DNA from 2 places in the Niabella hirudinis genome. Region 1 is predicted to be linked to the other one. Evidence: riboswitches for the same ligand, from Rfam matches in the RefSeq annotation. Region 1 holds a riboswitch; the other holds the start of a gene.
The links. A riboswitch is a leader RNA that binds a small molecule or an ion and turns the genes downstream of it on or off. The one in region 1 is predicted to bind cobalamin.

Region 1 (15,832 bases):
CGCCAATAGTCCTTCACTTTTACATGCGGTATTTAATATTCCTCGTTTCACATTTCCCCCGGACCCCGGGAAAAATCTTCCTGTGAGAGATCATGGTTGGCCATTGCGCCTGCAAGATTGCCACCGGCTACAGCGCTGGCAACGGAGCGCATGGGGGATGCCGCATCGCCGCAGGCATATACTCCGGGGACCGTTGTTTTTTGAAAGGCGTCAACCTGTATATGTCCTTGTTCGGTAAAGGCACAGCCGAGCATTGCAGGCAGCGGGGTTTGCTGTTCAAACGGCACGCGGGCATATAATGCCTGTAAGGGTATGGCAGTGCCGTCTGTAAACACAACCTGCTGTAATTGCCCTTCCGCTTGTTGCAGTGCACGGATTTCCTTTGGCACGATGGCGATACCCCGTTGCTGCAGCCGCTGCTGCTCTTCTTTTGTAAATTGTAGAGGGCCATTGGTAAATACGGCCAGGCTGCTGGTAAGATTGCGGACGAGCACGGCCAGGTGCAGCGCTGCGGCGCCGTTTGCAAGGATCCCTGTTTTATGATTGCGGTATTCATAGCCATGGCAATAAGGACAATGGATCACCGATTTACCCCAGCACTCCGCAATACCATCGATTGCCGGGAGCAGGTCTTTGATACCTGTTGCAAAGATCAGTTTCCTGCTTTGGAACTGATCTCCGGAGCGTGTTGTAACCGTAAACTGTCCGTTGGATGCGGCTGCATCCGTTGCGGGGTCGGTCCGTAATTGCACGGTCTTATAATGTGCTACCTGGTGCCGGCCCAGGGCTGCTATTTCAGCAGGTGGCTTGCCATCCTGGGTCAGAAAATTATGGGAATGTGGTGTAGCTGCGTTGCAGGGCGTTCCGCTATCCAGCACCACCACGTTCTTTAGAGAGCGGCCCAGCGCCATTGCAGCAGAAAGCCCCGCATAACTGCCACCAATGATCACTACATCAAAGGATCTGTTCTTTTTCATAAAATGATTTAAATGGTTGATGGCAGAACAGGGCTGCATGGCGATAGCCGTCTTCCTGTTCTCCCCGGGCAAAGCTATTGTTTATTTTTTATTTATGCAACATCGTTGCATAAATAAAATGAATAAGTATACTGTTTTGAGGAATGCCGGCTAAATTTTTCCTGTCACCTGCCGGGTAGTGACCTGGTTGTAAATGGGGTATACTACATTTCAATACCCCGGAGCTTCCGGTAGAGCTTCAGCGCATATACATCCGTCATGCCGGAAATAAAATCGAGGATATGCATAACCTTTGCATAAGGGCTGCCCGCTTCGTCAAATGTATATTGCGTAGGCAACAGCTCCAGGATTTTCTGGTGTTCTTTTTCCCGCTCGCGGGCTGGTGTTAATGCTGCTGTAACAAAGTCTTCAACAAGCCCGGACATGATGCGGAAGCCGGCGATCTCCAGCTCCACAACTTTACGGGCATTGTAGATCTTTTGCCGGGAAATATCTGCAATTTCCTTAAGCGCCGCTTCCAGCTCAGGGATGGCGTTGATCAGGCTTTTTTCAAATGTTCCGTTGAGGATGGCTTCCCGTTGCTCCCAGAATACTTCGGTGGATTTATAGATCAGTGTGCCGATCGACTTTGCCCGCAAATAGGCGATGGATTCGTTGGCATCTCCGCGCAGATCGTCTGCTACCTTTATCACGGAATCCATCCTGGCTTTGGGATCTGTGGCAATAATGGCTAAAAAACGCTTCCTCACTTCTTCATAACTCAGGATGCCCAACCGGTGCGCGTCTTCAAAGTCAATGATATTATAACAGATATCATCCGCTGCTTCCACAAGGAATACAAAGGGGTGGCGTTTATAGGTTATTTCTGGGCTTGTTTCCGTATCGCGGATCATATGCAGTTCCTGTGCTATTTCCAGGAATACCGCTTCATCAATTTTGAAGTATCCGTATTTTTTCCGGTGAAGAATGCCTTTTGCTGATGCCAGGGATTCACAGGGATATTTGAGAATGGAGGCAAGGGTGCTGTAGGTAAGCCGGAAACCACCCTTCATCCGCCCGCTCTGCTTCATGGTGAGGATGCGGAGCGCATTGGCATTTCCTTCAAAGGTGATGAGGTCTTTCCATTCTGCCGGGCTGAATAGTTGTTTAAATGCGATATCATCCGGCCGGGCCGACCGGTCTCTTTTTTTAAAGTACTTTGAAATGGCTTCTTCTCCCGAATGCCCGAAAGCGGGGTTGCCCAGGTCGTGGGCCAGGCAGGCTGCAGCAATAACATATTTCAGATCGCTTGTATAAAAAACAGCGGCATCGGGATCCTTTTCCACGCCGGGAAGTGTAGCGATCTTTTCGCCGATCAATCCTCCTAGGGAGCGGCCCACACTGGCTACTTCCAGCGAATGGGTAAGCCGGTTGTGCACAAAGATCTCTTCCGGGAGGGGGAACACCTGTGTTTTGTTCTGAAGCCTTCTGAAAGGGCTTGAAAAAATGATCCGGTCCCAGTCCCGCTCAAAATCGCTCCGGATGTCTTTAGATGTTTTATCGAGCCCATAGCGTTTTGATGAAAAACAATTGTTCCAAGTCATTACCATAGTCGCAAATTTAAACCCAGAACCTGTTTGAAACTTAAATAAATGCATCCTGTTTCAAAATCGTCTTATTTTTAAGCATGAAAAAACCTAAGAAAAACCCGCTGGCACCGATTGGCGGTATATTGACATTACTACAGATTGCGGCTTTAAAAAGATTTTTGCAACCGAACCTAACAAAGAGCCGCTGATCGCATTCCCGATCGAATTATTCCGGGGCAGAAAGACTGTTGCGGATCTGGTTTAGAATAAAAACGAGCAGGTAGGTGAAGCTGTTGATTCCGGTTCTGTTAGGTATTCTTTATGTCGGACACCGCCAACCTGAAACCGGTTCACCGAAGTTCCCAACACAGGATGAGGCTGTATCAAAAGTCGCTATTTTGTCATGCCGTCCCGATAGCAATCGCATGTGCGTCAGGTTAAGAACAGATCATGTTGCCATGAAATGTAGTACGGGTAAGCCTTTCGCGCCAAAAAGATCGCATCTTTTAATAGCAAACAGGCGCAGCGCGCCGTTGACCCTTATAACGATGAACCTCCAAAACCTCCCGTAGCCGCAGCGCGGCGGTAATTTCCTGTGCACGGCTTGTACAAACCGCAATGATTACCGGTGCGCTGCACCTTTATTACCCGTATTGTCGTTTACTAACAGGATCAGCGCTGCGCTGCAGCTCCCGGGGCAAAAATTAACTTGACGCGCATGCGATGGCCATCGGGATTGTTTCGGTATTTAAAGATGATTGTTAGTCAATAGATTCTGAAGAATAGATCCCGGGTCAGGCCCGGGATCTATTCTTCAGAACGACATCATGCTGTAAAGCGACTTTTGAGTCTCAATGATCACTTATTTATATTCTGGGCAAACTGTATCCGTTATGGTAAGGCGCCATAAGATAAGTGGCGTTCAGTTTACTATCGGTAAACTTGTTGGCGGCCTTGTCCCAGGTTACTTTTGCCTGGCTGCGATAGGCGATATTACCCATCTGGCAAACGGTGGCTATATGGGCCCCGGTTTGGATGGGACAGTTAAGGTCTGCCAGCTTACGGGAGCGCATCACATTAATAAAGTTTTGTGTATGTTTATCCAGGCCGTTATCGGATGGCCCTTTGCGTTGCATGCTTACTTTTTTGGCGCTGCGTTTTTCCTCCAGTACTTCCCAGCCGCCGCGGTCCAGCTCCAGGGTGGCATTATTGCCAATAAAGGCAATGCCGTGGTCTTTTCCGTATAAGCCGTTGTCTATGCCCATGGCATGATCCCATATCAGGTTAAAGTTGTCAAACTGGTAAAGCGCGGCCATGGTATCCGGTGTTTCCTGGTAAAGCTCGGGGTAGGCAAAATCGCCCCCCAGTGCCGAAACGGTTTTGGGCACCGGGGCATCCATGCCAAAAATAGCATAGTCCATCAGGTGCACGCCCCAGTCGGTCATCAGGCCGCCGGCATAGTCCCAAAACCAGCGAAAGTTGAAGTGAAACCGGCTTGAGTTGAAGGCCCGGGTTTTTGCCGGTCCCAGCCAAAGTTTATAATCCACACCAGCAGGAGGTGCGCTGTCGGCTACCTTAGGCCCCGGCTTCATCCATCCCTGGTAGCACCATACCTTTACGGTGCGGATATTGCCCAACTGACCGGTGCGGATAAAATCCACTGCATCGCGAAAATGCTGCTGGCTGCGCTGCCATTGTCCGGCCTGTACCACTTTGTTATATTTTTCCTGTGCGGCTACCATTGCCCGGCACTCAGCAATGGAGTTGCCCACGGGCTTTTCCACATATACATCCTTGCCGGCCTGCACGGCATGAATCATGATCAGTGCATGCCAGTGATCCGGCGTACCAATGATAACGGCGTCAATGTCCTTGCGGTCCAGCAGAGAGCGGTAGTCGGTATATGTCTTTATTTTCGATGTATCGATATTCTTTTTGGAAAGCTCGCGCATCCGGTTATCCAGCACATTTTTGTCCACATCGCAAAGCGCGGCAAGCGTTACGCCCGGGTTTTTGAGCATCGACAGGGTATCGGACCATCCCATCCCATTAATGCCGATTGCGCCGATCCGGATCTGATCGTCAACGGCCGTGTTTATACGCGAAAAATTGAGGGAATTGAACGATTGCAGGGCCAGGCCTCCCAGTGCTAACGCGGAGGAATGGGCAATAAATTTTCTTCTTGAGTGCATGGCAATTGATTTTACAGGGCCAAATATATAAAAAATGTAATCGATTGCAAAATATGCGATATTTTATTTCTAATGAAAATGCCGGTACCGGGCGGTAGAACAGAGACCAAAAAATAGTCCCCTGTGGAAACAGGGGACGCAACCAAAACTAACTGCTTATGAGAAAATTTAATATCTTTTATATCGATCGATAGTCTGTTTTATAACATGGTCCTACGTGTAATGTTGCAACAACCATTCCAAAAACATCAAATTGACCGGTTTGTTAACATTTGTTTTGATATTTTGGGGCAAATATTGTCGGCCATCAATTTTTAAACGCAAGATCCGGGTTTTGCGGCCATTTTTACAGCGGTACATTTGTGCAGTAAATAACAATGATATGGAACATGCTAAAACGAACAGTCCCGTAGATGTACGCAACAAGCGCAGCATGCGCGGGCGCCTGACCGCAACCAGGATGGCCGCGCCCGGCAATATTCAGCTGGAACCCTGGACGCCCGGGGATGCGGCTGCGTTCATTACCTACGAACGCGCCGGATCGCCATTTGGAGAAATTCTTGTAGCTGCTACATCGAAAGGGATCTGCTACCTGGGTTTTACGGGTAATAACCCGGCTGCAGCCATTGCCGATCTCAAAAGACGGTTTTCCTCCAACCCAATTTCAGAAGGCCCTTCTTTTTTTCAAAAAGCAGCCATCCGGCAGCTGAGCTGCCCCCGCCGGCCCCTGCCCCTTCGTTTACATTTAAAGGGGACCGGCTTTCAGCTACAAGTATGGAAACAGTTATTACAGGTGCCCCTGGGCGGCCTCACCACTTACACCCGCCTGGGCGGCAGCAGCAAAACTGCCCGGGCCACGGGCCGCGCTGTGGGCAGCAACCCGGTGGGCTACCTGCTGCCCTGCCACCGGGTAATATGCGCAGACGGCAGCTTTAGCGGCTATTTTTGGGGTACGGCATTAAAAGAAAAATTATTGGCCTGGGAGGCTGCAGCGGAAGATTGAAATCCTGCGGGCCCAATGTGGACGATGTAAAAATTTTTTAAAAGATGGAAACACAGCAGGAGCTCGATTATGGCCGCATTGCAGCAGCGATACGGTTTTTTAAAGCCCATTACAGGCAACAACCAACACTGGAAGATGCGGCGGCCCATGTGCACCTGAGCCCGTTTCATTTTCAGCGGATGTTCCGCAACTGGGCGGGTGTTACGCCCAAGCAGTTTCTGCAATATCTTACGGCAGGGTATGCCAAAGACATGCTCAAAAATACCCGGGCCAGCCTTTTTGATGTAGCGTTCGAAACCGGGCTTTCGGGTACGGGCCGGCTGCATGATCTGCTGGTAAAAGTGGAAGGCATGACCCCCGGCGAATATAAGAATGGCGGGGCCTCATTAAATATCAACTACCGTTTTGCAAGCAGCCCTTTTGGCAAGATACTGGTGGCCTCCACCCCTAAAGGCATCTGCCATATAGCATTTGCTGATGAGGGGGCGCAGCAGGCGCTGGCAGTATTACAGTCGGGCCTGCCTCATGCCCGGTACCGGCAGGCGGAAGATGAGGTACAGCAAAAGGCATTGCGCATTTTTTTGCAGGACTGGAGCAAACCGGAGGAGGTAAAACTGCATTTAAAAGGTACCCCATTCCAGATTAAGGTTTGGGAAACATTGCTAAAAGTGCCCTCCGGGGGCGTTACAACCTATGGCGATCTGGCGGTAAATGCCGGTTATGTCGGTGCATCGCGGGCCGTAGGTACCGCAGTGGGCCATAATCCTGTTGCGGTGCTCATCCCCTGCCACCGCGTCATCCGGTCTACCGGCGCCATTGGCCAGTATCATTGGGATGCTGTACGCAAAAATGCCCTCATCGGCTGGGAGGCAGCCCGGGTAAGCGGCCCCTATGTTAATGAGTAGAAATTGACGGGTGTTTCGTTTTGGAAATGCCGGTAAAAAAGCATACTGCCCACTTTGCATTCAACGGGTTGTTTGCAGCGTGGGCAGTATCGTTCTTCAGGTGTGCGCACGCTATTCCGGAACAGGATCCATTATTCTTTTGCGTAATGTTTTAGCCGCCCGTATCATTGCGGTAAGCGCCGGCATGGTTTCCTCCCAGGCCCGGGTTTTTAAACCGCAATCTGGGTTTACCCAAAGGCGTTCTGCCGGGATGGCCTCCAGTGCCTTTTCCAGTAACGCCAGCATCTCGTCCTCTGATGGCACACGCGGGGAATGGATGTCGTATACGCCCGGGCCAATATCATTCGGGTATTCAAACATAGCAAACGCATCCAGCAGCTTCATTTGCGAACGTGCTGTTTCGATGGTGATCACATCTGCATCCATGGCTGCAATAGCATGAATGCTGTCATTGAATGCGGAGTAGCACATGTGCGTATGGATCTGCGTTTGATCCTGAACGCCAGAAGCGGCAATGCGGAAAGCGGTTACAGCCCAGTTCAGGTACGCCTCCTGCTGTTCTTTTCTTAAAGGCAGGCCTTCACGAATGGCCGGCTCATCGATCTGGATGATTCTTATACCCGCTTTTTCCAGGTCGGTCACTTCATCCCGGATGGCAAGCGCCAACTGGTTGCAGGTAAGACTGCGGGGCTGGTCGTTCCGCACAAAGCTCCACTGTAAAATGGTAACGGGCCCCGTAAGCATTCCCTTTACATGTTTGCTGGTTAGGGATTGTGCATAAACGCTCCATGCAACGGTCATAGGATTGGGGCGGTATATATCGCCATAGATCACCGGAGGCTTTACGCAGCGGCTGCCGTAGCTCTGAACCCAGCCGTTTTGGGTAAAGGCAAAACCTGCCAGCTGCTCGCCAAAGTATTCCACCATATCATTGCGCTCAAACTCGCCATGCACCAGCACGTCCAGTCCAATGGCCTCCTGCCGCCGGATGGCGTTTGCGGTTGCTTCCTGCAGCAGCTGGTTGTAACTGCTGTCCGAAAGCTGTTGTTTTTTCCATTGCGCGCGCCAGGAACGCACTTCTTTTGTTTGGGGGAAAGAACCGATCGTAGTTGTGGGAAAAAGGGGAAGTGCCAGCTCCTGCTGTTGTTTTTCTCTGCGGGCAAAAAACGGGCTGTTCCTCCGGGCGTCAGCGGCCGTTATAGCAGCTACCCGGTCTTTCACCTGCTGGTGATGGATCCTTGCGGAGGTCCTGCGTGCCTTCATACAGCGGGCATTGTCTTCAAGGAGGGTTTTTGACAGTGCCTCTTCGGGGTTTGCCGCTATTTGCTTCAGTGCTGCCACTTCAGCCAGCTTTTGTTTGGCAAAAGCCAGCCATTGTTTAATTTCCTGCGGAAGCGTTTTTTCACCGGTTTCCAGGTCCAGGTCGCAGGGCACATGCAACAGTGAGCAGGACGGTGCAATCCAGATTCGCCCGGGGCCGATCTTGGCGGTTGCTTTTTGGATCAGTGACAGCGATTGTTCAAAGTCGTTCTTCCAGATATTCCGTCCATCCACAACACCCAGCGAAAGATGGGTTCTTCCGTTGGTGAACGCTGGTGTGGCAAGGATATCGTCCAGCTGCAGCGGACAACGCACCAGGTCCAGGTGCAGTATATGTACAGGCAGGGAAAGAACGGTCTCCAGGTTGGCCCCAAAACAGTCAAAATAATTAGTAAGCATTATGCGGAGGTTTGGGAACCGTTTAAAAAAAGCCGTGTACGTGGTTTTAATGGCCTGCAATGCTTTTTCGCCGAGCCCGAGCGCCAGGCAGGGTTCATCCACCTGGATATAGTAAGCACCCTGCTGATCCAGTTTTTCCAGTACCTCAAAATACACCGGAAGCAGGTTATTTAACAGGTCGAGGCGGTCAAAACCCGCCTCCTTTTCTTTCCCAAGCAGCAGGAAAGTGACCGGGCCAAGCAATACCGGCCTGGTTTGGAAGCCGGCATTTTTGGCTTCATTGAACTGGTCAATAATCTTATTGCTGAAAAAAATAAATCGCTGATCTTTTTTAAACTCAGGCACTATGTAATGGTAATTGGTATCAAACCATTTGGTCATTTCCATTGCGGTAAGATCGTACCCGTTTTTCTGATAACCCCTTGCCATAGCAAATAACAGATCGAGGGTATTCATCTGTTCCTTCTCAATCAATGGATGGTACCGGTCCGGGATGGCGCCGGTCATCAGGCAGGTATCCAATACCTGGTCATAAAACGAAAAATCGTTTACGGGCAGCAGGTCAATACCTGCGTCTTTTTGCAGCATCCAGTTGCTTTCCCGGATCTTTTTTGCTGCCTGCTCCAGTTGTGCAGCGGTCATGTTGCCGGCCCAGTACTGTTCACTGGCCTTCTTCAATTCCCTGTTGCTACCAATACGCGGGTAGCCGAGGTTGTGCGTTTGCATCTCTTTTAACTTTTTTAATGAATAATAAGCTAAAAGCCCTTTGCAAATTTCGCAATGCCGTGGTGTAAAAAAGACAGAAGATGCCGGTAACCGGAGCAGCTGAGGAGGCTGATCCCTCTATAGAGAGGGGGGTGGAATAGGGACATCGTGCAGATCCTTGCTTTATACCGCGAAAGCATTGCTCTTACAGATAAGGCAGGTCTCCTGGCTTACAGCAGCATTTACCGTCCTTCCCATAACGCCCGGGCGCTACAGTGGACATAGAGGGTAATGCTTGTGATGCTGTTTACAGTTGCGCGACAGCTCGTGATTGACACACGATTCCCTATTATCCCCGATCTTCATCGGGGACCTTTTCCGTTTGATGAAAAATGAAAGAACTTATTAGAGTAAAGGGCAAATGTAGTTAAATCGGGGGAGTTCCATCGGAAAAAATGATCCGGTGGTCCCGGGCGCTGTTTAAAAATGTGCCTCCGAAAAATAGTAGTGATGATTATTTCCCGTCCCGGTTGCTTTCGCAGGTGGGATCTGTATCAGAAAAATACTGTTTTTAAAATTGTAGGAACCTGCCCGTCTGTATATTGTTCCCTCTCTTAAAAGACACCTCCGTTTTTTTTATCCGTAATACTGCAATAACTTTAAGGTATGGACTTTATTATTGCGGCTACATATAATAATTATATTGATGCGCACCTGGCAATGGGAAATCTGCAGAGCGAGGACATCAATTGCTGGCTAAAGGACGAAAACACCATTGCCATTCATCCGGGTTTGATCAATGCCATCGGCGGCATTAAACTGATGGTGGCAGCGCCGCAGATTGAACGGGCGCTGGAGCTATTGCGGAAAACAAAACAGCAATACCAGGAGGAAAATCCCTGCCCCCATTGCGGATCTACAAATGTGGAGTATACCACTACTCCTAAAAAAGCAGTTACCTGGCTGCAAACCTTTATAAACATTGTGCGGCTGGGAGGTGCAGCGATGGCGGCAGACAAAGTATACCATTGCTTTGATTGCGGATTTGAATTTGAGGATGCGGAAAAAAAGACGGCAAAATAATGGAATCAATCGTTACCTATTTTTCCACCCTGGAACAGCGGCCGCTGGAGCGGATGGCCCTGCTGGTGGGCGGACTGGTTTTTTTCTGGATCATAGAGGGTGCTATCCCGCTGTTTCAGCTAAAGTACCGGAAATCTAAATTTTCACATGCATTGGTCAATTTTGGATTTACCGTCATTCATCTCATCATTCATACCGCCCTTGCGGTATTGATTGTGCTGCTGTCTGACTGGTGCCGCAATGCCGGATTTGGTCTTGTATACTGGCTGCACGCAGGCGTGTTGGGCGCCATCATTATTGGAGTACTGGCGCTGGATTTCAGTAGCTGGCTGGTACACTGGATCATGCATAAGCAGGCTTATTTATGGCGGTATCATCTCATTCATCACAGCGATAATAAGGTAGATGTTACCACCGGGCTGCGGCATCATCCCGGAGACAGCCTGCTGCGCGGCATCTTCTTCCTCCTGCTGATCTTTGTAAGCGGAGCGCCCATGTATAGTGTAATGATCTACCAGACGCTGGTGGTGATCACAACGGCATTTACCCATGCCAATATGAGCCTGCCCAAAAAACTGGATAAATGGTTGAGCTATATGCTCATTTCTCCCAATATGCACAAAGTACATCATCACTGGAAACAGCCGTTTACTGATAGTAACTATGGTGCCGTTTTCTCCGTATGGGATCGTTTGCTGGGAACCTATAAAGAGCTGGATCCTGCACAAATCCGGTATGGGCTGGACCGGTATTATGACAACGAAAGGGACGAGGATTTTCTGAAGCTGATGAAAGATCCGTTTGTTAAAAAAGACCGGAATCGGGGCACAAACGATCATTAGAACATTTTTCAGTTATTAAAATTAAATTTGTAGTATGGCAGACGTATTAGATAAAGAAATGTACGGTTACTTTATCCGGTTAAATGAAGCGGAAAAAAGGTCTGTGGTACAAATGCTGAAAACTTTTTCGAAGAGCCGTCAGACTGCATCGGACAACATCAGCATCGGGTAATATAATAAAGAACCGGACGAGGCCATGCGGCGTATGGATGAGGGTAAATTTACTACTGTTGAAGACCTGGAAAAAGAAATGCAGGGATGGTAAAATCCCGGCTAAAAGTTATTATAGATGATGAAGCAAAAAATAATTGCCGTTATCCCTGCCCGTTATGCGGCTACCCGGTTCCCTGCAAAATTAATGCAGATGCTGGGCAACCGGCCGGTAATTGCACATACCTATGCGGCCGTAGCAGGCAGCGGTTTGTTTGATGATGTTTTTGTAGTGACGGATAGTGCCATAATTTTTGATGAAATTGTATCCCGCGGGGGAAAGGCGATTATGAGTGTTGCCGAACATGAAAGCGGTACGGACCGGATTGCGGAAGCGGTTAAGGATATGAATGCAGATGTGATCGTAAATGTGCAGGGCGATGAGCCATTTATGGAAAAAGACCCGCTGGAAAAGATTGTAGCCTTGTTCCATTCCGATACCGTGCAGGTGGGTTCCCTTATGCGAAAATTTGCATCGGAAGCGGATGCTCAAAATCCCAATGCCGTAAAAGTAGTAACCAATAAGAACGGTAAAGCGCTGTATTTTAGCCGGAGCATGATTCCCTATAAAAGAGATCAGCAGATACAGGCGCCCTATTACCTGCATATAGGCGTATACGCATTCCGGAAGGAGGCCCTGCTCAATTTTACCGGCTGGCCCCCTTCTTTGCTTGAGCAAACGGAAAAACTGGAGCAGTTGCGCTTCCTCGATAACAGTGTGGATATCTATATGGCCGAAACCAATTACGAAACTGTAGCCATTGATACCCCCGAGGACCTTGAGAGAGCCATTGCGCTCCTGAACCGGTAAAATACCTATCTTTCCTGTATGAAGATGCGCCCTGAAAAATATTTGCGGTATCTTTTTTTACCCAACCTGTTTGAGCTTTTTGGTACAGAGCGTACCCGGGAGATCCTTTCGGTGAATCCCACTGTTGTTCCTGCAAGGGAAGAAGCACAACAGGTAATCATCACCGCATATTGCTTTAACAAAGAAAGCATAGAAGAGTGGAAGAATATTTCGTTACAGGAGGCGCTGGAATTAAAACAAAGCGATAAGATCACCTGGATCAACATTGACGGGTTGCGTAAATCGGATGTGGAAACCATTGGCAATTGTTATGGTATTCACCCGTTGCTTCAGGAAGATATCCTGAGCGTTAACCAGCGGGCCAAGATGGATGAGGTCGATGATATCCTCTTCTGCCTGGTGAACATGCTTTATTATAACGAGCAAAAAAAATCGGTGGACCAGGAGCAAATCAGTCTGGTGCTGGGGCGCAATTTTGTGATCACTTTCCAGGAAGATCTCAACAGGGATGTGTTTACTGCGCTTAGAGGCCGGCTAAAGCTGCCCACCAGTAAAACCCGTGCCAAGGAGGCCGACTATTTATATTACACCCTGCTGGACACGATCGTAGACCATTATTTTATTGTAATGGACAAGCTGGGCGATGAAATTGAGGACCTGGAAGAAGAAATTGTCCGGAGCGCCAGCAAACGCACCCTGGCCTATATAAACTCGCTGCGGAAAGAGCTGATCGTTTTAAAAAGAACGATTTATCCCGTGCGGGAAGTGATAAGCGGCCTTATCAAAAGCGAAAATGCGTTGCTGGCTGCGCTCAATGAGCGCTATTATAAAGACGTATACGATCATATTGTACAGGCCATTGACCTGGTGGATAACTACCGGGATATGCTTACCGGTATGCAGGACCTCTACCTTAGCAATGTAAATCTGAAGATGAACGAGGTTATGAAGGTGATGGCTATTGTAACCTGCCTGCTGGCCCCGGCAACGGTAATTGGCGGCATCTTTGGAATGAACTTTAACGTGTTGCCCCTCACCAATCAGCATTTTGGGTTCTGGATTGCGGTGGCGGCTATGATCCTGATCCCGATCTGGATGTTGCTGGTTTTTAAAAGAAAGGGATGGTTTTAATGTAGCATTTTACAAAAACAGCAGGAAAATTATTTTCGTTTATATACCGGTACCGTGCTGCAGGGTTCGCCATACATCAGGCTTTTGACCACGGGCAGCAGCTTTAGGGAGATTTGTGCATAGGCCTCTTCTGAAACCGGGATATCGCCGCAGCCCTTGATCACTACGCGCGCATCTGTAAAAGAAGTGGCATCAATGGCATCGATATTCTTAAGGAGCCATTTGTTTTTTACCGTGGCTTCATCGCCCAGGCTTACAAATTTGGCAATGGGTTGCAGGTAGCTCACAAGGAGCATATAGGCCCAGAGGGGTATGATAGCATCGGCGGAGCAAACAATACCTGCCAGCTGACCTTCGTAAATTGACCAGTCCTGCTCCTTTAATGCTGCCCGAAAATCTTTTTCTCTCAGGATCAGGCCCATAAAAAGATAGTCTTTAATGTCGAGCAGTACAACGGGTTCTGCAGGATAATAGGATTCCAGGTTAAGGGTTATAATCCCGCTTTCCGCTATTTTATTTCTGATAATGGGTTCCATAATGATACAACAAAGTTAGGAAGGCTTTGTTTTTTATTTTAATAGAGCGGAGCATTTTATAAACCATTGACCGCTTTTCAAAAGCAGATGCCCTGTCCCAGACGAAGCATCACCATCCCAAAAAAGTATTAGGGGATGGAATACTTCGAAGAACGGAGCGGTAGTATTGCCACAGGCAGCAATTATCAGGTTATTTTCTTTATTTTTACGGCTATCTGTAAAGAAACTACTATTTAAGCCTCGTCATAAACCACGCTATTTATGGAATGATACAGCCTCCATTAATTGGGTTTAACCAGGCATACCGTTAAACAACAGTGCCATGATAAAAATGATGCCCCCGGCCAAAAAGCTTATGCAACCCTTCCTGTACCTAGTATTCCTGTGCTTGTGCCAGCCGGTAACCGCCCAGGTGGTATTTTCAAAAACCGGTTATACGGCCGGCCTGGTTGGCCGAAAAATAGTGGCGGCCGATTTTAATGCCGATGGCAGGCCGGACCTGGCTATTGCCAATGATTACTGGAACGCGGCGGCGGATAATGGCGTAAATGTATTGCTTAATAAGGGCGATGGAACCTTTAACGCTGCGGTGGTATACCTGCCGGGCCGCGCAACAAATGACCTGGCTATTGGCGACCTGGATGGCGATGGCCGCCCGGATATCGTTGCCACAACCAATATCAATGACCCGATGGGCGGCTCCTCCAGTGGGCAACTGGTGCTGTTGCTCAATAACGGCAGCGGCAGTTTTAACGAAACCGCTCAATACCCCATCGACTATAACATCTTAGCAGTAGCCACCGGCGATTTTAACGGCGATGGAAAGGCCGATGTAGTGGTAGAAAAAAGCGGAACCACCCTATCCCTTTATCTTGGTACCGGCAGCGGTGCCCTGGCCGCCCCGACAGATCTTGTTGCCGGCGGATCCCGCCAGCTGGCGGTGGCCGATCTTAATAATGACGGCCGTCCGGATATTGTCGCCACCGGCGGGGCGGGTAACCTGGTTTCGGTACTACCCGGCAACGGCGATGGTACTTTTGGCGCTGCCGTCAGCTACCCCACGGGGGCCTATGCACATTACCTTACCATTGCAGATGTGGACGGCAATGGGAGCAAGGACCTGGTGGTATCCAACCGCGGCGATATGTCCATATCTGTACTACGCAATGATGGCAGCGGCGCCTTTGGTCCCCAGGCCGTTTACAAGGTAGGGCAAAGCCCGGCAGCAATTGCCGTGGGCGACCTGGATGGGGATGGCAGCGCCGATATTGCCGTGGCAAACGTATCCTCAAGCAAACTGTCTATTTTAACCGGTAACGGCAACGGAACGTTTCGCACCGGGTACTCCGCGGGTATTATGAACTATGTATACGGTGTGGCTATAGCCGATTTTAACGGTGATGGCAAGCAGGATATGGCTTCCACCACGGATATTACAGCCCTGCATCTTTGGGTAGGGCTCAATGCCGGTAGCTATGCACCCAATGCCTCCAATATCCTGTATGTAAACCAGGCGGTGGACCAAATGGCTGCCGGGTACACCGGCAACGGATCTTCCTGGGCCAATGCTGTTCCCGATCTGGCAGATGCGCTTGAATGGGCCAAAGCGCACCAGGGCCGATGGACCGCAAACGCCCCGCTAAAGATCTATGTAGCCAAGGGCCGGTACCTGCCGGGGTACACGCCCGGGGATAACCATACGAATCCCGCCAACCCGGCCGATAGCCGGGACAGGGCCTTTTATCTGGTTCCCAATGTAAAACTTTATGGCGGCCTTGACCCCACCGGCGGCATTACAGAGCCGTGGCAGGCCCGTATTTTTGATGCCGGCGGCAGCATCCTCAGCGGCGATTTTAATAATGATGATGTGGCCAGCGGCGGTGGCGCCGGTTTAAATATTACCAATAATAATGAAAATGCCTACCACGTAGTAGTGGTCTCGGGCAATGCCGGCAGTGCCAGTTTGGATGGGTTTACCATTAGCGGTGGTAATACGCATACCGATGAAAATCTGACCCTGACGGTTAATGCGCTGGCCGTTTACAAAAACTCCGGGGGCGGTATGTACTGTGTTGGTGCGGCTCCCCTGCTTACCCTGCTTACTATTGAGCACAATACGGCTACCGACAAAGGCGGCGGTATTTTTATAT
Region 2 (15,832 bases), on a different contig from region 1:
CGTGATCTCTTACGAATGTATTACTTTGCTTTAAACAATTCTTCCTTAGGTACCACTTTTACCCGGGCATCATCCTTCAGCGTTTGGCTAACTGCGCTGTAGGGCCCCGTTACCACTTCATCGCCCGCCTTTAACCCGCTGGTAATCTCTATATAATTGATATCCTGTATCCCGGTTTTTACGATCCGCTTTTTTACCAGCCCATCTTTCATAAGCAGGTATACTACTTCTTCCATTTCCCCGGCGGTATTGCCATTATCCGTATTATTATTATTCTCATCACCCTTTTGTGCCTGTTGTTCTTTACGGGTGTCGCTGAGGCTTTTATCGCTTCCCTTTACTCTTGCGTTTACAGCAGATATCGGAACGGTAATGATATTTTCCTCCCGTTTGGTTCGGATCTCTGCGCTGGCATTCATCCCCGGCCGAAAGGGAAACTTCCTTGGGTGTTGCGGATCCACCAGATCCTGGTAGGAGTTTTTATCGATCCGGATGCGCACTTCATAATTGGTAACATCGTTACTTGTTGCCGTACCTGTGGCCAAAGCACTTTTCACGCTACTCGCAATCTTTGTAACAATGCCTGCAAACTTGCGCCCGCTATACGCATCTACTTCGATCGACACATCATCACCGATGCTTACTTTTACAATATCATTTTCACCCACATTTACGCGTACTTCCATAGTGTTCATGTCTGCAACCGTCATCATCTCTGTACCCGCCATCTGAGCCGTGCCCACAACCCGTTCACCTTTTTCAACCTTCAATGAAGAAATGGTACCGTTAATCGGGGACGTAATCGTAGCCCGGCCCAGCACCTTATTAGCTGCTACCAAACCTGTTTGAGAAGAATGTTCACCGGCCTGCAGGCTGCGTATGTTCTGCAAACTTGCATTATAACTGGCTTTGGCGGATGCCAGGTCGGTTTCATATTGTTCAAATTCAGCCTTCGAAATAACACGCTCTTCATAAAGCTGTTTGTTCCTGCTATAAGCCTGCTTCGCGCGTTCCAGGGCAGCTTTCTGAACCCCCAGGGCCGCCTGACTATTGGCCACGTTTGCCTGCGATTGCCTTAGGCGGGCCGAAGCCTCATCCCGGTCCAGGGCATAATTATCGGCATACACCCGGGCCAACACCTGCCCTCTTTTTACACTATCGCCTTCCTGAACATTGAGCTCTGTAATTTCACCGCTGACATCGGGGCTGATCTTCACTTCATACTCAGGGTAAATCTGTCCGCTGGCTGCGACTGTTTCCGTAATTGAACGGATGGCTGCTTTCTCAGCAGAAACCTTTAGCAGGTTTTTATTTTTATTGGAAAACACTGCATACAAAACCAGCAGTACCAACACGCCGGCGGCCACTATCAAAACCCGCTTCCACTTTTTTTTCATGATCAAAATTTAAACAAAACGTCCATTAACGATGCAATTTAATACCATATCCTTTGTAAAATTCCAGCAGCTTGAGCTTAAATACATAGTCATACCGGGCCGAAAGCATATTGATTTTTGCCTTGAACAGGTTATTCTGATTCGTAATCAGGTCGATTGGTTTTAATAACCCCACGTCAAACCGTTTGCGGGCAAAATCATAGGCTTTTTGTGCGGAAGCAACGGCAATCTGCGCAGCATGAAATTTTTCGATGGCCGCTACCGCATTGGTATGCGCCTGGTAAATATCCTGTTTCAGCGTTTGGGCATCCTGCTCCAGCAGCAGCTCCTGCACTTCTACGTTCAGCTTTGCTTTTTTCCAGTTGGTACGAGCCTGGTTGCCGTTAAAGATCGGGATGCTTAGCCCAATGCCGAGGTTTTGACTGAAGTTTGCCGAAAGCTGGTTAAAATAGTTCCCTTTTTTAAAGCTGATGGGGTAGGTTTGCGGCCCAATCGAACTCACCGGGTAGTCTGCTCCATTCAATGCTACTATGCCAATCGGTACAATCCCCGTCTTGTAAGCGTTGGGAATAAGCTTCTGCGCATTGGAATACTTGGCATCCAGCCCCCCGGCAAGCCCCAGTGAGGGGTACATGGCCGCTTTTGCCACCTGCGCATTTTTAGCCGCGGCCTTCACATTCAGCTCATTGATCTTCTGTTGGGGCAGGTTTGCCAGTGCAGCGTTAAAAACTACCGCCGGTTCCAGTTCCGAAAGCGGCTCCACCGGTATGCTGTCTACAGGAGGCGCCTGTATATTAAAAACTGCTGCCGCATCTAAATTCAGCAAGGCCTGCAGTTGGAGGAGTCGCAACCGGTAGTCTGTCCGGGCGCCAATCAGCGTAGCGCTGTCGTTGGCCAGTTGTGTTTCCATTTCTGCCAGGTTCAGTTCGGGAAGTGCCCCTGTCAATACCTGCTTTTTTATATTATCCCGTTGTTCACGACTTTGCTGCAACTGCACTGAAGCTGCATTGATCTGCTCATTTGAAAGCAGTACCGCCAGGTAGGCATTGGCCACATTCAACGCCACATCATTCCGCGCCTTATCAAATTTTGCCGCGCTTGCTTCATAGGCAAACCCGTTTGCAGCCACCGTATTTCGCTTCCGGAACCAGTTAAACAAGTCGACATTTACATTAATGGAATGGTTGGCCAAAAGGATTTCGTTAGTGGTAAACTGGTTAGAAGTGGGGTCAATGGAACGACCAAACTGGTACCCCATATTATGCTGCGAGTTGGCAGCAGGGAATAGCGCCGCCTTGCTTTGGTCCAGCGTCAGGCGATCCATACGGGCCTGTACATCGGCCTGCTTCACCGATATATTGTTTTCTATTGCATATTCCACGCATTGCTCAAGGCTCCATTTTTGCTGGCTGCTGGCGGCAAAGGATGTTCCCAAAACTGTTAACACAACTAACAGATGTTTCATTGGGCAAAAATAGACGAAAAAATAATGTGCATTAACCGGGGAGCCTTACATTTGCACCAGATTTGGTTTCCCGTCCACGGGAATGAAAAGGGAAGTCCGGTGTAAGTCCGGCGCTATCCCCGTAGCTGTAAAAAGTCACGGCGCTGTATCAAAAACAATTTTTGAACCGGCCCCGTTTGAATTATTGTTCATTTGCCACTGTAACATTGTTATGGGAAGGAGGACAATAAGATTTTGAGCCAGAAGACCTGCCCGATCTGCAGCCGGTGTATTCCGGAAAAAACAATATTCAGCTTTCGGGAGAAAAGTACAATATTAGCAGTGTTTTGCAGGTAGCCAAAAGCCGTTCCTGTACAAACGATCTTCTATTATTTTTATTTCCACCGGGAGCAGTCACTTAAAATCATTTTAAAAGATGAAAAAGATTTTTATGGTGGCTGCTGTTCTCTACAGTAGCATACTTTGGTCGCAACAGGGTACTACCCTCGATAGTATTACCGTAACAGCTACAAAGTTTCCCAAAAAAATGGATGAAGTAGGCAAAGCCATTACAGTCATTGACAGGGATCAGATCAATAAAAGTCCGGGTAAAACGGTAGCCCAACTGCTAAACGAGCAGGCAGGGATTACCATTAACGGCGCACTCAATAACCAGGGAAGTGTACAAACCCTGTACATGAGGGGCGCCAACAGCGGCAGAACCCTTTTGCTGATCGATGGAATACCCGTTTCGGACCCCTCTATGATCAGCAACGAATACGATCTTAACCTGATTTCCATCAACGAGGTAGAACGGATTGAAATTTGCCGGGGACCCCAATCCACCCTTTATGGCAGTGATGCCATCGCGGGCGCTATTAACATCATAACGGTTAAAAACAATATTTCCAAACCCGTTAATGCACGGCTCACCGGCAGCATTGGCACCAACACCACCGCGCGGGGCAATGTACAGGTATTTGGAAAAACAAAGGGGCTCACATATACCACCCGCTATGCTAAACTGTACACCAAAGGTTTTTCATCGGCCTACGACAGCACCGGCAAACAAAACTTTGATAAGGACGGCTACAACGGCGATGTAATGAATGCGCGTCTGCAGCAGCAGCTGGGGCATTTTCTAAAAGCCAGCTCCTTCGTACAATACAGCCGCTACCAATCGGCCATTGACGCCGGCACCTTCATGGACGAACTGGATTATAATATCCGCAACAAGGCGCTTAATACAGGAGCTGGTTTTGAATTTGCAAAAGGAATTGCCCGAATCACCGGCAACTATCAATACGGTGAAGTTTACCGAAACTATTTAAAAGATAGTGCCCGATCGGCCCCGGGAAGCACCAATAAATATCTCAGGAATCAATACGGCGCCCGCACCCAGTTTGCAGAGCTCTATACCCATCTTACCCCCACAGTGTGGCTAACGGTTCTTGCAGGCGGCGACTACCGGTGGGCCAAAATGAACCAGGACTATCTTTCCATAAGTAGCTACGGGCCCTACAGCAGCCGCTTTGATACGGCGGCGCTGCACCAGGAATCTGCCTACGCATCTCTTTATTTTAAAAACCGGCGCAATACCCTGCATCTTGAATTGGGAGGACGTTTCAACCATCACTCCAGATATGGCAGCAACACCACATATACCATTAACCCCTCCTACAATATCAACTCCCATATACAGGTTTACGCCAGTATGGCTACCGGGTATAAGGCGCCATCCATTTACCAGATCTACGATAATTACAGCGGCAATAGCGGGCTTGAAGCAGAAAAATCAGAGAACTATGAACTCGGCACCCAGACCCGCTTTACCACCATCAGCGGCCGTTTTGCATTCTTTCATCGTAATATAAAAAATGGCATCGACTATAACTACTCTACCAACAAATACTTCAACTTCATAAAACAAAGAGTAACCGGAATTGAAACGGAATGGAACTGGCAGCCGGCAAAAAATCTTGTAATCGATGGTAACTATACCTATATGTATGGGAAAGAAACCTTGCAAAGCCGGATCAGCAATGCCGACACTTCCTACGCGTATTTCCTGAGAAGGCCGGCACACCGTATAAATATACAGGCATCTTACCTGTTCTGCAAAAAACTGAATGTATCTGCAGGAGCCAAATATGTAAGTGCCCGCTACGATGTTGGCGGCTACCAGGTGCCGGACGTCCGTCTCTCCCCCTACATCCTGTTCCAGGCAGACGCCAGCTACCAGTTCAACCAACAGTTCAAATGTTTTGTAAATGCGCAAAATCTGTTTAACAAAAAGTTCTTTGATCTTTACGGCTATAACAGCATCCCGCTCCTTGTAAACGGAGGTTTTACCCTTGAGCTGTAAAATACCCGTTATCCTTAGCTGGAGCGGCGGATGGCAACGGACAAACAACTTTCCGGCTTCCTAACTTATACTGATCACGGGATAAAAAAGTGAATCGGTTCGCTATCACTAATTCATTCCCCGATTTATCGAAGCGAAGTATAGAGCCCTTGTAACTACCTTTGCAAAAATCACCAGCATGGATTCTTTAAACTACAAGGCGATACTGACAGTTACTTTTACGCTTTTTGCGATCATTGATATTATCGGCTCCATTCCCATCCTCATATCAATGAAAAACAAGATCGGCGGTATCCGGGAGTTTAAAGTAACCATTATCGCGGGTTCATTGATGATCTTGTTCCTTTTCCTGGGCGCCCCCATCCTGAATGTGCTGGGGTTGGATGTAAAATCCTTTGCGGTAGCCGGGTCCATCGTTATTTTCATTTTGGGCATGGAAATGGTGCTGGGCGTAGAGTTTTTTAAATCAGATGGCGATGTAAAAGCCTCTACCCTGGTACCCCTGGCTTTTCCGCTTATTGCGGGCTCAGGCACGCTTACCACTATTATGTCGCTGAAGGCCAATTACAAAGAAGTCACCATCCTCATTGCCATTTTGCTCAACCTGCTCATTATTTATATTGTGTTGAAATCGCTCACCCGGCTATCCAGGTTATTAGGACCGAGCGGTCTTATAGCGATCCGGAAATTTTTTGGCGTCATCCTCCTTGCCATCGCAATCAAGATATTTGCGTCCAATGCAACCGGGTTATTCCAACACACACAATAATTTGGTGCAATTCTCCTGTGTATTTATTATTGTTTTTGGCCAAATGGCAGGCACATAAAATTTTTCATTCATCTTTGTGTATTTTATGAACGAAAAATTTCATGTGCGTTTGCAATAAAGTTCTTTATATTTGCCGACCCTTGATCACGATGGCCTCGTAGTACAATGGATAGTATAAGAGTTTCCGAAGCTCCAGATACAGGTTCGATTCCTGTCGAGGCTACAAACAGATTGAAAACAAATTTATTAAAGGCCGCGAAGCTTGCATTCGCGGCCTTTTTTCATATTACCGCTGTTAGCGGAACAGGCCGTAATGGGTATTCTTGCCCCCTTTATGACCGGCGTTTTCATTAACTTTGCTAAAACTTCTGTTTATGTACTACTACAAGCTTGTAGTTCAACCCCGGCACGTTAATAATAATCTTTCCTACGTGTTTTTACACGCCTCCGAAAAGAAATTGTCTCCTTCGGCCAGTGACTATTTATCGGATCTGGTCAAGCGCAGGTTTACCAATGGGTCTTTTGCTTACCTGGTCGCCATTTCGCCGGAAGATTTCAACGAACTAAAGCAAACCCTGCTGGAGATTGCCTGATTCTTTCCGAAATGAACAATAAATACCTCATTTTTGCCAACAATCAACAATATAACGATTATTATGAAAGAGCAAGCAATGAAAGCAAACAGACGTTCCTTTTTAAAAGGCGGATTAGCTATTGGCGGGCTGGCGCTGCTGAATCCCCAAAAAGCCCTTGCCGCCGGCAATGACCCGCTGGAGGAAAGCCTCAGGATCCTTGCAGGCCCCTATCTGCAAACCAACTTTGGAAATAGCATCTCCATTCTATGGATCACCAATAAAAATGCCGCCAGCTGGGTAGAATATGGCAATTCCGCGGAAAACCTGGATCAAAAAGCATTTGGCAAAAGCGAACTCGGCCTAAAACCTGCCGGCAGAATTAACTGCGTAACGCTCGAGCGTTTAAAACCCGGCGCTACTTACCATTACAAAATCGTTTCAAAGGAAATAAAAGACTTTCAGCCTTACAAACTTACCTATGGCGAAACCGTAACGGGCGCTGCGGCATCATTTGTCAATACCGACTCAACAAAAGACAATGTTGCCTTTGTAATGTTGAACGATATCCACGACCGGCCCCAATCCATTCCGCATCTGCTGAACCTGGTCAAAGACCATCAAAAGGATTTTGTGTTCTTTAACGGGGATATATTCGATTACCAGACCAATGAGCAACAGATCATTGATCATATGCTGCAGCCTTGCATCGACCTGTTTGCAAAAAGCCTGCCTTTCGTGTATGTACGCGGCAATCATGAAACCCGGGGGAAATTTGCCCGTGACTTTGCCGATTATTTTCATCATGTAGGCTATACTGCTTTCACCGTGGGACCGGTCCGTTTTGTGATCCTCGACACCGGTGAGGACAAGGAAGACACACATCCTGTTTATGCCGGCATTGTGGACTTTGACGCTTATCGCCTGGAGCAGGCCCGATGGCTTGAAGAGGAGATCAGCCGCAAGGCATTTAAAAATGCCCCCTTCCGTATTGTGCTGATGCACATACCGCCCCGCTACTCGGGCGATGCACATGGTGCGGTACATTGTACCGAGGTCTTTGAGCCGCTATTAAACAAGGGAAAAGTAGATCTTGTACTAAGCGGGCATACCCACCGTTATAAAGTGCATGCGCCGGATAAAAAAGCCAACCACTACCCCATTATCATTGGCGGAGGTCCCCGGGAAGGCACCCGAACCATTACCCGGGTCAACGCTACCAAAAAGGAAATCAGGGTAAGTATGCTGGATGACTCTGGAAAAGAAGTAGGCAGCTATCTTGTGAGCAGGAAGTAATGCAGGCGCTTATTTCTTTGCCGGCATGGCATTGATCCAATCCATAATCAGTTTAACCCCCTCTTTATGAATAACGGTTCGCGCCAGTTCGGGCATGGCTGTTCCAGGCTCTGTACTGTTCATCCGGTAGGCCAGGATAGAATGTTTGGCATCGCCGGGCACAATATCATAATTAAGCCCGCCAGCACCGCCACCTGCCGACACCGGTGATTTCAATACACCCAGTGCATGTGGATCTGTTTGCCCATATTCCAGGAACAAACCCGTGTTGTAGGCATCGCCTGCGCGCGTATGGCAGTGTGCACAGTTCATATCCAGGTAGGCGCGCGCCCGTTGTTCCAGCGTATAATGCCCGGCATCGTTCCAGGCAGGAAGCTGATCTACGGTTTTCAAATCCGGCAGGCCGGCCAGCAGCCCCCTGGTGGCCCAATCTGTAAGCTGATTATGCCCTAGAAAAGCCGGGGAAAAGTTCAGGTTCCGGGCCTTGGGGCCTATCGGCAGCAACTGCCCGTCCTGGGTATGACAGCGTTTGCAATCATTGGTATTGGGCACCTGGTACACGGTAGTAACCAATTGCTGATCATCATCCAGGAGCCGTATCGGTACCCGGGCGCCGGTAATATGTTTAAGGGCTTCTGTTTGTTCCCTGTTCCACAAATAGTTCATGACCTTCCATTCATGATCGGCAGGGTCCTTTACCAGCAGCCGTGTTTCTATAAGCACTTTCTGATGTCGTTCATTGATGTAGGCAAAGTTTTTGACAATGATGGTCGAATCCGGAAAACCCAGCGGGCCCCGTGCGGTATAATGCGCCTGGCTGTCGCGCGGTAATACGATGAACCGGTCTTTTATCGCGTAGTCTGTAAATAAAGGAGTGCTCAGCTCATAGCGCACTACGCCGGGATGCGGGTCCAGCTCCCTGAGCGCTCCTTTAAAAAAGCCATAGTCAGAAAGTTTATCCCGGAATTCAAAACCCCGTTGTTGGGTTTGGTTTTCTTTTGCAGCCGGCTTTCCCTTACATCGCTGAAAAAGGATCATCCCCAGGCCTGCCAGTATTCCGGCTGTTATAACAAAATATTTACGCATCGCTCAACCGTTTTTTAAAACATCGTTATTGGCAAACAAAAGCACGCATGTCCGTTGAAGGCTTCCAGGACGCAGGTTTTTCTATATTTAAAAAGTCAGCATTCACAAATACATTATCCCCAGGTTGACGGATACAGATACTATCCGGGTTGGCCTCCACTTTTTTTGTAAGGATATTTGTTGAAATGCCATCATACATGATCAGCGGAATACGTTTGTTTTTTCTGTCCGGATCCTGCTGATTCAACTGTTGCTCGATGCCGATCAATAATTTTCCGATATGATGCAATGCCGTAGGCGCCGGAAAAGCAGGGCCCATTTCGAGTGTGTTCTCATAAATCTTAATATTTTGCGGTATGGGAAAATACTGGTCATTGATCTTGTCCGGGGTTTCGCCCACTGCAAATCCGGAGGCAATGGTGATGGCTGATGAATTGTTATTGACAATCCGGTTCCGGTACAATTCAACATTGGAGGTGGCCAGGATAATAACCCCGCTTCCGGGTGCTGCATTGCCCACACCCCAGGAAGTGCCAAAGCTGCCGGCTTTCGCAAAATTGATCCGGTTATTATCATGCAAATAATTATCGTAAGCCTTTACATGCCCGCCTCTTTGCGACAGGCCGGGAAGGTCAAATACCAGAAAGCCTGCAGTATTATCATAAAATTCGTTGTTGTAAACATCGGCATGCGTAGTGTTCTCAATTTCGCAGCCCGCCACATTTTTAGCCGCCTTACATTGCCGCACGATGGCGCTATCCGACTGTCCTATATAAATACCGGCATCGGAGGCGCCCTCCGCATAACAATCTTCAACCAACACATTTTTACACAGCACCGGGTAAATGGCGTAGCCCCCGCTGGTAGAATCGGAGGATTTCCAAATGGCACTCAACCCTTTTATAACTACATCGCGGCTTTTATTGATCTTCAACAGGTCGCCCTTAGAATCCCGGATGGTCATATCCGAAATTGCAAAGCCGGAAACATTCGTAACCCGGATCCCTTCCCCGCCCTGCGATTGGGCAGAAAAGTCAAGAATGGTCTTATCTTTCCCCTCTCCCCTTAACTGTATCTGTTTTGCTTTTACAATACTTAAATTATCAAATTTGTATACGCCCGCCTTAAGCAGCACGCTGGAACTGTCTTTAATCGTTAGCAGTGCTTCCAATACTTTGGCTTCATCACCGGGTGCAAAAACCAGCTGATGTATATAGGCTTGCTGCGCTTCTTTTCCGGTAGGGCTTTTGCAGGAAACGAGCATTGCAAATGCCAGGATGGTGAGACCATACCAACTATTTTTGAAGATGCGATTCATTGTGCAGGGTTTATGATTTAAAAAATATTATACGCAAAAGTAGCATAGTAAACAGCGCCGATGGCCGGGTTGGCGATTCCTGTTGAGTAGTACCGGTTGGTAATATTGGTACCGCCGATCCGGATGCCAGAATGCGCTTTGATCAATTTATAACTGATCTGGGCATCAATGACTGCAGAAGCTGGTACCGTACCCTGTGCCAGCCCCCCGGATACAACATAAAAATAGCCGGGTTTATAGCGCAACGCGGTATTAAAGGACCATTGCTGTTTTTTACCAATACCGCTATTCCCAAATTCCATATTGATATGATAATGCGGTGTATTAAAATTATTCACCTGGCTGTTATTCCTGTTTTTAAGATAATCGGAGTAATAATTCACTTTCGCCAGAAAGTTACGGTTCAGATCCACACTCACGCTGGCCGCATAACCGTAGGTATTCACCCGCTCCCCGCCATTAAAGGCGATGTTATACTGGATGTACTTGCTGTGATCTTTGAAAGCTTCGGGATCCTGGGTACCGGGCGTGTTGGCTACATTGGCATACCCGATAAAATTCTTCCACTGGGAATAATAGCCCAATACATCGATCAATACCCGTTTGCCGATCAGGGCAGCATAACCCAACTCAAAGGCATCTACGGATTGCGGCTTAATATCATTGTATATAAACTGTTTTAAGGCCGAAGGATCACCGGACTGCTGGTACGCTTCTACGCTGCCGAGTGTGTAAGGCGGGTACTGGTCAAATTTATACTTCCCATTCAGCAAAAATGAGGAGCCGCCGGAAGAATAACTATTGTAACCGTTCAGCGTGTTCTGCAATGCCTGAATATTGGAAGGAAAGCTATAGGCATTCTGATATGAGAAGCGGATATAGTGCTCGGAAGCCGCTTCAAATACCAGGGAGGCCCTTGAGGTAACCTTCGGCTCTTTAAACAGGGTGTTTTTATCATAGCGGAAGGAAGCCGCTGCGCTCAGCCGTTCCTGTATCATCTTTTTTGATAGCTGCAGATAGCCGCTGTATTCATTTACATGGATGGGTTTATCATCATCCGGAAAAAGGGTGTTCTTACTGTTCAGATTGTACAACCGCCAGTTGGCGCCGGCAATAACATTTACAAAAGGAATAAGGCCGGCAAAATTATATTGCGCCTCGGTATTGTACAATTTACTGCGATCCAGGAACAGGGTCCCCCCTTCGGAGATCGGTGTACCGGAGATCTTGCTCTTCAACGCTTCAAATTCAGGAGTGCCGGGCACCAGCCGTCCTTCGTCAGCCACAGCCCTGGCCGCAAGATGAGCGTTGGTAAGGTCGGCCCCGCCTGCCAAAGCGGTAAGCAGTCCCATGGTATATTGGGGGTACCAGCCATCCATGGTCGTTTCATCATAGCTGGGTTTCCAGGCTTCGTTGATATACTGCGCCGTTGGTCCGGCAATCAGCGTATTCCCCGAGTTTTCCTGGGTAGTGTAGCTGCGCACAAACCATTTGTCGCCCCGGGCCTCCAGGCGGTACTGCCCCACCTTAAAATCTTTTATCTGGTAGCGGGTATCATTGGTGTACACCACGCTGCCGGTACCAAAGGTACCCGATGCTATCAGCTGCGTTTTAGGTGTAATAAAATACCGGAGTTCCGCATTTGTTTTCAGGAGTTTTGCATTGTTATCCAGGTATCCATATTCAGCATAACCCGTACGCGCCACATAATTCGGTTTTTGCAGCAGGGGGTCAATGAGCGGGGCCATCGATTCATCCATGGCTCGGGCGGCTTCCAGGAAGGGGTTGATGTCTACCGATGTGGCGCCGCCATAATAGTTGGGGCTATTATAGTTTGGATCTGTAAAACGGCTGCCCGAACCATTCTTATTGGATGTATCGGTAGCCACCCAATCTTTCGCCTGTGTGTATTGTATATTTACCTTAAAAGCCAGTTTTTCATTGATCTTTTTGGCCCAGCGCAGGGTCCAGTCATAATAAGGAGCCGCCCCCACAGGGTCATTGCTTTTCTTGCTTTTAATATGGTTAACACCCTGGGTCACCAGCAGGCTAAGCCCCTGGTATTTGAACGGATCTTTGCCCGTCATCACCATGGTACCGTTCAACCCTCGTGAGCCGTATAAGGCGGAGGAAGCCCCGGAGAGCAATTCAATATTATCAACATCCAGCTGGGTAAGCCCAATAGCGGATCCCAGGGGAAAGTTCAATCCCGGTGCCTGGTTGTCCATACCGTCTACAATCTGGGTAAAGTTGGTATTGCCACTGGTATTAAAGCCCCGGGTGGTAACGCTGGTAAATCCGAGGCTGGATACCGTTACATCCACCCCCTTCAGCCCCTGCATCATATCCATATAATTTAACTGCGGGGCATTAGCAATAGCTTTACTGCTGAGTTGTTCAATTGTTACCGGCGAGGCCAGTTTCTGCTGCCGGGTTCGACTGGAGGACACAACAACCTCGGTTCCCAAAACAGAAGCGGGACTCAGCAATACCTCCAGCGGCTGCCGGGCGTCCGACACAACCATTTCCCGGGGTTCATACCCAACAGAGGACACCAGCAGGGTTAAAGGCAAAACTTTTTGTGTATGTAATGCAAACCGGCCCCGGTCGTTGGTATAAGTTCCTCCGGATGCATTTTGAACACCTACCGAAACAGCGGCAACGGTTTCGCCTGTAACCGCATTTCTGACAACACCCCGGATCGTTTGTTGCGCCCGGGATGCGCCGGCCAGACAAAGCTGGAACACCATACTCATCAATAAGACTTTTCTCATAGCCATTATAATTATTGATCAATTAAAATACAGCACTTATTTTTTCAATCCCCTGAAAATGAGGGATACCAGTAATTTCATATCCTGCAAACTCCGCGCATAGTCGACATCAGCATCTCTTTTCAATATAGCCATTTGCTCAGCGGCATGTTTCAGCGCATCACTGATATTGATTAAGACCGAAGCAATCTGTACGGGGCTGGCCTGTGCCAGCTCTCCCTTACCAATGGCATGCCGGATCAGCTCCGAAAGGAACCGTTTTTCACGGTTCATAAGCGCATCATACAGCTCAAAAAAGCGGGGAAGGATTTTATGCAGCGTATCCGTAGATACCCGGTTCATGTTCAACACCTTCATATAATACTTAAAACGGGCCTGCATATAATAAGCAACCTGGTTTTCAATGCCTTTTTTTTGCTGTGCCCTTCCCTGCAATGCCAGAATATAATCCTCGCCCTCCCGCAGAGCGGTCTCCACAAAAATATCTTCCTTATTCTTATAATAATAATACAGGGATGCTTTGTTCAATCCAACCGTTTGTGCGATATCCTCAAGCGTAGTTTTGTCAAGACCAAACTTCTCAAAGCACTGCATCGCTCCTTTGCCGATTTGCTTTTTAACAAGATCCCGTTTACTCATTGAGCACATCTTTGCTACTAAGATAATTTAATTTTTCAAACAATTTATTAAAATAGTTGAAAAAATTTCCAGCAAACAAAACCCCTCCCGCAGCAATGATTCCGGCAAATATCCTTCAAGGATACAGGGGCCCACCGTGAAGGCGCGCAACCGTTGGAAAAAAAGGCTGTATTCTTGCTGATAAATTATGATAATCGTATTAGATTGCAGTATCAGTAGTATCCCCAAAAAAACTTAAAACTGGTAACAATATGAACCGCTTGCTCATAATCAGTATGTTCCTTTTTATTTTCCTTCCGGTATACGCACAGGAGCATCCATCCACCAAAAACATCAGCACTTACTTCACGGCGAAGAAAAAATACCTGGTACTGCCGGTAAAGAACGGCGCCCCCAGGCGCAACCTGGAGCTATGGGTAGACGGTATTAATACCCGGTTCTGGGATATGGAACTGGCGGAGGACCGGCCAGACTGGTATGCGTATCTGCGTATTGATGAATGGAAGGGTAAGTCCATTGAGCTTCGCGTTGATAAGGTAGCCGCCTCATCAAAAGTATTTGAACCGGTGCTCCAAAGCGACCAGGACACCAATACAAACCAGTACCACGAAACATTACGGCCTCAGCTCCACTTTTCTCCCAAACGTGGCTGGACGAATGATCCCAACGGAATGGTATACTTCAATGGGGAATACCACCTGTTTTTCCAGCACAATCCTTATGGCCGCAACTGGGGAAATATGACCTGGGGCCATGCTGTAAGCAAAGACCTCCTCCACTGGACGGAGCTGGATGACGCGATACACCCAAACCAGGGAGGTCCGGTATTTAGCGGAGGAGGCGTAGTGGATAAGAACAACACCAGCGGCCTGGGAAAAAACGGCAAACCAGCCATGGTCCTGTTTCATACAGGGGCACGGGGCTGGGGCCAGTATATGAGCTGGAGTACGGATGGCCGCAACTTCCACAACTATGAAAAAGCAGTTGTGCCCCGCATTCATAAAGACAACCGCGACCCCAAAGTGATTTGGCATGCGCCTTCAAAAAAATGGGTAATGGTACTGTGGGTGGAGCGTGGCAATAATGAGCAGCATAGCATGCAGTTCCTCACCTCCCCAGATCTGAAGAACTGGACACCGGCCAGCATTACGTATGGCGGCACCGGCAACGACCGGTATCTTTTTGAATGCCCGGAGTTTTATGAACTGCCGGTACAAGGTATGAAGGGGGTAACAAAATGGGTACTCACCGGCGCCAACACACAGTACGCCATCGGTAGTTTTGATGGCATCCATTTTACCGAAGAAGAAAAAAAATTGCAAAACCAGTACGGACGCGACTTTTACGCACCACAAACCTTTAGCGATGAACCCAACGGACGCAGGATTGAAATGGGCTGGTGGCGCACCAATACAGCAAAAGGAAATATGCCCTTTAACCAGTCGATGAGCCTGCCCATGGAGCACAGGCTGGTGCGTACCCCTGAGGGCATCCGCCTCACACGCATGCCTGTAAAAGAACTGGAACAACTGCGGGTAAAAATGTACACCCCCGGAACCAACGTCATCAGGGAACAGGATATCAACCCATTAAAGAATATCCGGGTAGAACTGGCAGAAATACAGATGGAGCTTATACCAGGCAAAGCGCAGGAGATCCGGCTTGATGTGCGGGGTGTGCCGGTAACGTATCATGTAAGTAACCAGCAATTAGTAGTGGATGGTGTAACAGCGCCAGTGTCGTTACAGAACGGCAGGCTCTCGCTTCGGGTTTACGCCGACAGAACCGGTCTGGAGATCTTTGCCAATAACGGGCTTGTGTTTATGCCCGTTAATATCAATATTGATAGCAATGAGCAATCCCTGTCTTTGAGTGTTAAAGGCGGCCCGGTGAAAGTTGCTGCACTTACGGTCTACGAGTTAAAAAGCATTTGGGAATAAACGGAAACTATGCTTGCAATAAAAACGGCTATTCATTTTATTGTCGTAACTTTAAGGACGCCTGATCATACAAAACCTATGCGCTTTTTGATCTTAAGACAGCCCTCGTGTGCAGGTTATTGGAACAAAAATTTTCCAGGGCCGTCATCAAGAAATAAAATATTTATAGCTGTTGGTCTTGATTCAGCAGCAACAGGCCTTTATTGAACACGATCGCCTCCGATGCTCCTGA

Region 2: linked by a shared signal. The riboswitch ahead of GGU45_RS03080 (TonB-dependent receptor plug domain-containing protein) and the one ahead of metE (5-methyltetrahydropteroyltriglutamate--homocysteine S-methyltransferase) in region 1 are both predicted to bind cobalamin.

The regions. Positions count from the first base shown of each region.
Region 1 covers NZ_JBPEHJ010000008.1:50,931-66,762, forward strand. Annotated here, with positions in the region: gene GGU45_RS15490 (NAD(P)/FAD-dependent oxidoreductase) at 48-977, opposite strand; gene GGU45_RS15495 (deoxyguanosinetriphosphate triphosphohydrolase) at 1,181-2,560, opposite strand; gene GGU45_RS15500 (Gfo/Idh/MocA family protein) at 3,412-4,737, opposite strand; gene GGU45_RS15505 (methylated-DNA--[protein]-cysteine S-methyltransferase) at 5,120-5,740, shown strand; gene GGU45_RS15510 (bifunctional helix-turn-helix domain-containing protein/methylated-DNA--[protein]-cysteine S-methyltransferase) at 5,785-6,645, shown strand; gene metE (5-methyltetrahydropteroyltriglutamate--homocysteine S-methyltransferase) at 6,757-9,090, opposite strand; cobalamin riboswitch at 9,268-9,461, opposite strand; gene GGU45_RS15520 (putative signal transducing protein) at 9,736-10,152, shown strand; gene GGU45_RS15525 (sterol desaturase family protein) at 10,152-10,994, shown strand; gene GGU45_RS15530 (hypothetical protein) at 11,029-11,166, shown strand; gene kdsB (3-deoxy-manno-octulosonate cytidylyltransferase) at 11,284-12,015, shown strand; gene corA (magnesium/cobalt transporter CorA) at 12,034-13,146, shown strand; gene GGU45_RS15545 (DUF2480 family protein) at 13,176-13,682, opposite strand; gene GGU45_RS15550 (FG-GAP-like repeat-containing protein) at 14,005-15,832, shown strand, end outside.
Region 2 covers NZ_JBPEHJ010000001.1:821,087-836,918, forward strand. Annotated here, with positions in the region: gene GGU45_RS03070 (efflux RND transporter periplasmic adaptor subunit) at 21-1,397, opposite strand; gene GGU45_RS03075 (TolC family protein) at 1,423-2,862, opposite strand; cobalamin riboswitch at 2,909-3,132, shown strand; gene GGU45_RS03080 (TonB-dependent receptor plug domain-containing protein) at 3,278-5,206, shown strand; gene GGU45_RS03085 (MarC family protein) at 5,385-5,975, shown strand; tRNA gene GGU45_RS03090 (tRNA-Arg) at 6,127-6,198, shown strand; gene GGU45_RS03095 (hypothetical protein) at 6,350-6,568, shown strand; gene GGU45_RS03100 (purple acid phosphatase family protein) at 6,647-7,843, shown strand; gene GGU45_RS03105 (SO2930 family diheme c-type cytochrome) at 7,853-8,929, opposite strand; gene GGU45_RS03110 (parallel beta-helix domain-containing protein) at 8,955-10,247, opposite strand; gene GGU45_RS03115 (TonB-dependent receptor) at 10,265-13,021, opposite strand; gene GGU45_RS03120 (TetR/AcrR family transcriptional regulator) at 13,058-13,660, opposite strand; gene GGU45_RS03125 (glycoside hydrolase family 32 protein) at 13,912-15,600, shown strand; gene GGU45_RS03130 (sialidase family protein) at 15,801-15,832, opposite strand, start outside.